Regions from separate parts of the Aeribacillus sp. FSL K6-2848 genome, predicted to be linked through region 1. Evidence: predicted binding sites of a transcription regulator. Region 1 holds the regulator's gene; the other holds the start of a gene.
What was found. The regulator NrdR, encoded in region 1, represses ribonucleotide reductase genes. The targets are predictions, from matches to a motif close to AACACNATATATNGTGTT.
Positions count from the first base shown of each region.

Region 2: NSS70_RS14000 (vitamin B12-dependent ribonucleotide reductase) is a predicted target of NrdR. The motif match lies at 2,059-2,076, and genes of this name have one in related genera.

Region 1 covers NZ_JBBOQQ010000001.1:3,167,341-3,170,515, forward strand. The annotation lists gene NSS70_RS15310 (replication initiation and membrane attachment family protein) at 1-1,227, opposite strand, end outside; gene nrdR (transcriptional regulator NrdR) at 1,273-1,734, opposite strand; gene speD (adenosylmethionine decarboxylase) at 2,165-2,545, opposite strand; gene NSS70_RS15325 (glyceraldehyde-3-phosphate dehydrogenase) at 2,807-3,175, opposite strand, start outside.
Region 2 covers NZ_JBBOQQ010000001.1:2,901,049-2,904,223, forward strand. The annotation lists gene NSS70_RS14000 (vitamin B12-dependent ribonucleotide reductase) at 1-1,987, opposite strand, end outside; gene NSS70_RS14005 (lipoate--protein ligase family protein) at 2,311-3,147, opposite strand.

The DNA of each region.
Region 1 (3,175 bases):
CTTTGTTTCCGCCCAAGTTAAATATTTCTTATGTTCTTTTTTCGCCACATCCACTGCATCCTTCACAGTTTTAATTCCTAATCGAGCCCAGTGGCTGGCAATTTTCTCAACATACGCTCTTGACAATTTCATATTTGTTTTTAGCAGGACATAATAAATTAAAACGTTGACAACTCCGGGAAGCAGCTTTTGCTGAAACATGACATCTTCAATAATTTTCAAATCCGCTGCGGACGGTTCAATACCGCCTGAAATATCTTTTAGAAACTGTCTTGGAGAGATGGATTCAAGCTGTCGAATTAATTCCTTATCTTTTGACTGTTCAATTTCTTCGTCTTTCACCCGCTGATTCAAAGGCTGAAGCCTATCAACAAGCTCTGGAAGACGGTTGCCGTGATTCAGCTTATACCAATCCCTCGCCCATTTTCGCAGCTCGTCTAAATTAATTTGCTCATCATGATCCAAAGAACGGATGACCAGATTTTTCATTTCAATTGGATCAATTCCATAAACATATGCTAATTTCTCAACAGCTTCCTTAACCGCAGGCGTGATCGCTTTTTTGGGCACAATATGCTCTGATAAACCGGCATAAAACAATTGAAAATCAAAGGACTGGTTTTGAATCGAAATCGGTTCTCCAGGCGCATGATCAAAAAGCTCCTGATCGTTTTCCTCAGGTTCCATTGCAATATTGGCTGAAAGCTCAGATGGGTGGATCGATTGGTATACTTCATGAAATGATCTTGTCACATCTTTGGCGTTGCTATCAACCGATTTATCGGAAAAATAGCTTTTCAATCTTTGGTACACCGTTTTTCCAACTCTGTTATATAAATATATGTTCAACATTCCATCATAAAAAAATTGTTTGGGGGAAAGAGGTCGTTGAAGTTCATAAATATATTTTTTCGGTTCGCTTTCATCGACAAGGTATGTTTTTAAAAGACCTATTCCTTCTAATTTCAAACGGTCATGATAAATTTCATTTAATGGGGATTGAGTAACAGCCATTAAAAAATGGTGGGTCGATTCCGTCCCCCAAAGACGGTTTTGTTCAAGCTCGCTCCAAAGCGTCATGTATAAGTTTAACGTTCTTGGCCCGATTAAGGGCTGGTACAGTAATGTAAGAACTTTTCGGTCAAATTCATGAATCAAACTGCTCGTACATTTCACAACGTAGCGATCAACAGGCAGCAGCTCTTTCCAGTGATGATGTCCAATCATTTTTTCAAAACCTTCCCAAATAGCATGTCATAATCTCGCAGCTCTTTATGAACGTTCTTTTTTGATCAGTTCTTTCAATTCCTCAATAAAGACATTTATATCTTTAAATTGCCTGTAAACAGAAGCAAATCGAACGTATGCGACTTCATCAATTTCGGCTAGTCTGTCCATCACCATTTCGCCGATCGTTTCGCTTGATATTTCCGATGTACCTAGATTTCTTAGTTCTTTTTCAATATCATGCGCAGCATCTTCCAATTTTTTTAAAGAAACCGGTCTTTTCTCACAAGCTTTAATCATCCCGCGCAAAACTTTTTCCCTGCTGAACTCTTCACGTGTTCCTTCCTTTTTCACAACGATGAGCGGAATTTCTTCCACTTTTTCAAACGTTGTGAACCGATATTGACATTCCTCACATTCCCTTCGCCTCCGAATTGATCTCCCTTCATCGACTGGACGCGAATCTAAAACACGTGTTCCAAAATGGTGGCAGGAAGGGCATTTCATATCACCAGCTCCAATCTTTTTAACTAAATCAAAAAAGCTCTACCTACATCTTATTAAATAGCATTGGATCAGACAAGAAACTTTCAAGCTCTTGTATTTTTGTTATAGATAATTCGACTGAATGAAATGGATTTCTGTCAGTCCGGTCCAATCAAATGATGTTCGAACCGCCAAACAGTGATGGCAGCCATGCCAATAAAAGCTTTTTTATTTTTACATCACTACAATGAATGATTTTAAAAACATCAAAGCCTCTTTTTCATAACGGCTTTGCAGGGGGTAGAATAACTCGGTCCTTTGAAGCCACAAATAAGATGCCTCTAAATACCATTCAATATGAAATATTATTCTTTATTATAATATAAAAAGAGGTGCAGTAAAAAGCTGACACCTCTTTGCATTTCCATTCAAATTTTATTCTGTTTTCACTTTAAAGTGCTTTTGCTTGACCCTGTTTGATTTGAACAGGACCCATACCGCGAGGAATTTCAATATTTTCGCGCGTTTGAGCACCTAAAGCTTCAGAAATGTAATCCGCTGCAATATTTGGATTTAAATCACCGCAAGTGTACACATCAATGCTAGCATATCCATGCTCTGGAAAACTATGAATTGTTAGGTGTGACTCTGAAATGATCACAACTCCGCTTACACCCTGAGGCGCAAACTTATGAAACGCAACCTCCCGGATTTCAGCACCTGATTTTAATGCTGCATTTACAAACGTTTTTTCAATAAATTCCAAGTCATTCAACTTATCAAAGTCGCATCCCCACAGCTCAGAGATAACGTGACGTCCCATTGTTTCCATAGCCATGGATCCCCCTTTATAAATTTTTATGAATTCTTCGCACTCTGGTATGTTTAACTACCACGGGGGAAAGTTAGTCCAAAGAGGTCCTAACCCTTTAAGTAGCCACATTACCTTGCGTTTAAGAAGTTCACGAAAAATAGTATATATGGTTTGATTTGTTTTTGCAACATACTTTGTCAAAAATTTTGCGCTGAAAAAAGTATCCAAACAAAAAGAAGAAGAGGGTCAATCTTTGTAAAGATCAACCCTCCCATCATTTTATACAGCTGCGGCCAATTTATTCAATTTGCTTGCTACAAGTTTTGCTAAATCCACAACGCGGCAAGAGTAGCCCCATTCATTATCATACCATGCAAGCACTTTTACCTTTCTTGTTCCCATAACCATTGTCGTTAAACCGTCGACAATAGCAGAGTGCGGGTTTGTGTTGTAGTCAACCGATACGAGCGGTTCTGAAGAAAAATCTAATATCCCCTTCAGCTTTCCTTGAGAAGCTTGGATAAACGCTTCATTTACCTCTTCAACGGTCACATCGCGTTTTAGATCTACAACAAAGTCTACGAGGGAGACGTTTGGTGTAGGCACTCTTAATGCAAGACCGTGCAATTTTCCTTTTAATTGCGGTAA
Region 2 (3,175 bases), 270 kb from region 1:
CTGTAGAAACGCCAACCATAGTGCCAGTTGATCCTGTCGGTGCTACCGTCAGCAAATGCGAGTTGCGAATACCATATTTTAAAATGTTTTCGCGAATATCTTCCGGCATTTTTTTCATATATCCTGTATTAATGAAGGCTTGTCTTAATTTTTGCGTCTCTTCCTCCGTTTCGCCGACTAGGAACGGGAAGCTGCCTTTTTCTTTTGCCAGTTCTATTGATGCCCGGTATGCGGTCGTTGCAATTACCTTAAACACTTCATCAACAAGCTTGTTGCCGTCCTCTGCTCCATATTCTTTTTCGCAGTAGATAAGCAAGTCCGCCAAACCCATAACGCCTAAGCCGATGCGCCGTTCACCCAGCGCTTGCTTTTTGTTTTCTTCGAGAAAATAAGGCGTAGCATCAATGACATTATCTTGCATTCTGACGCCGATTTCCACAGTTCGTTTGAGCTTTTCATAGTCAACAGCTTTCTTTTCCTTGTCGACCATCTTCGCCAAGTTTACTGCTGCTAAGTTGCAGACGGAATATGGTGCAAGAGGCTGTTCACCGCACGGATTTGTTGCAACAACCTTTTGACCGTATGCTCTTGCGTTCGTCATATCATTGGCATTGTCAATGAAGAAAATACCTGGCTCCGCTGAATAGGTTGCACAAATGTTAATCAGCTTCCAAAGCTCTCTTGCGCGAATTTTGCGGTACACGCGCACGCGATGCCCCATTTTCTCCCACTCGCGCACATCGCCAACTTTATGCCATTCTTCATTGTAAATCTTCATTTCTTCATCATTGTAGCTTTCCACATCTGGGAAGCGAAGCTCATACTCCCGATCTTCTTCCACTGCTTCCATAAACTCTTTCGTCAAGCAGACAGAAATGTTAGCGCCTGTTAAAAATTCCGGATTATGAACAGTATATGTTCCTCCGACTCGAAGCTTTAATTCCGCCTCTCTAATAACAGCGTCTGAAAAGCCTCCTTTGCCCGGAACATTTTTAAAGTTGACAATTCCTTGATACATGTCGCGCTCTTGCTGTGTAAGAGGAACAAATTTGAGCTTGTCTTCAGCCGCCTTCTTAATTCCTTCATCATTTGTATTTTCAATTAAGTAGCGCAAAATGCGCGGGTTTTGCATTTTGGAAACGATAAATTCAATGATGTCAGGATGCCAGTCGGCCAGCATAATCATTTGGGCTCCTCGCCGTGAGCCACCTTGTTCAACAAGATGGGTTAATTTTGCAATGTCATCCAGCCACGACACAGATCCTGATGATTTGCCGTTTACACCACGAGCTAATGTGTTTCTTGGTCTCAATGTTGAACCGTTCGTGCCGACACCGCCTCCGCGGCTCATAATTTCCATTACTTGTTTGCGGTGTTCAGAGATCCCTTCACGGGAATCTTTTACAAAGGGCATGACATAGCAGTTAAAATACGTCACTTCGGTTCCTGCTCCTGCGCCGTAAAGAACCCGGCCAGCCGGAATAAAATGCAGATTGACGAGCTCTTGATAAAATTTTTCAAACCATTCTTTTCTTTTTTCTTCTGTTTTTTCAACAGCAGCAAGACCTGTTGCATTTCTTTTGGCAATTTGTTCATAAAAAATTTCAAGCGGTTTTTCGATGACATCTAAAGAGCGAACGATGATTCCCGTCTCCCGTTCTTCAGGCTTTTCAAGAGTATGACGAAACTCTTCTTCGACCTGAACCTTTGCCTTTTTATTTTCCCAATCAATTTCTTTAATGTAACCTAGCCCTCTTGCAGGAAATTTTGGATCTTCCTTGATCGTCAGCACTACAAAATCGCCTTCAGATAGCGTAATTTTTTCAGTGTCTTTAAATGAATACCTGTCCAGCATTACAAGGCGCGAAACACCTTTGTGCGTGATTTTCATATCTTCCGTAATCGGATGCACCTGCGGGAAAAGGCTGATATCTTTATTCAGCTTCTCCACATCAATTTTCATTTTCTCATTCAGCGCCACTGTCATATTCACAACTCCCTTAAAAATATCGTACTTGATATACGTTACCACATTTAGATGATATTATCAACGAAAAAATAACAATATATTGTGCTAAAGAACATTTGTTTGCTCTATATATTGTATGATATACGCTACATTATGAAAATGTCAAATGTAAAACTAACCAAAAAAAGAAGCAAGGAAAAGAAATTTAATGATCTTAGAATCATTCCGGCGGTATTTGAAGAAATTTGTCAGTTGCAGTTTTTGAAAACACATCGGCACCTTGATTTACAAGCAACGATCCATTTCATTTTGATCATACAAAAAACGGCATGTTCGCCGCTTCATCTTCTAAAATTCCATTCTTCTGTTTCATATTTCTCTTTAGCCAGTTTTTTCACATACTCTTCTTGTTCGCTAGACAATTGATACGGTCTCAGCTCAATATCAAGCCCGTATTCAAACCCTTTTTTAAAGGCGCTCCATGCCTCTTCCATTGTGACTGGAGTTTCTCTAAGGTCGTTGATCGCCACCGCTTTATTTTTAAAGTTTTTCTCTAATCTTTCCCTGACTCGCTCATTAGGATATTTAAACAAGTCGAACAGCAGCTTTTCATCTAAATCTAGCAATATCGAGCCGTGCTGCAGGATAACGCCTTTCTGGCGAGTTTGGGCACTCCCGGCAACTTTTCTTCCTTCAACTACCAGCTCATACCAAGACGGTGCATCAAAGCATACAGATGACCGCGGATTTTTCAAATGCTGTTTTTCTTCATCCGTTCTTGGAATTGCAAAATGAGCGTCTAAGCCTAACAAGCGAAATCCATGCAAAATTCCTTCCGAAATTACACGATAAGCCTCTGTCACGGTTTTGGGCATTCGCGGATGATCTTCGGATACGATGACGCTATATGTAAGCTCCTTGTCATGCAGCACGCCCCTTCCGCCTGTTGGTCTTCGTACAAAGCCAAGGCCGTGCCGTCTTACAGCATCCATATCAATTTCTTTTTCAACCTTTTGAAAATAGCCGATGGATAATGTCGGCGGATTCCATCCGTAAAAACGAATCGTCGGAGCGATTTTTCCTTCACTGTGCCAGTCCAATAAAGCTTCATCAAGAGCCATATTGTAAAAAGGGGATGAAAAGCCAGAATCAATATAATTCCATATTTCTTTTCCCATATCGCAACCCTCTTTATTTTATATTTGC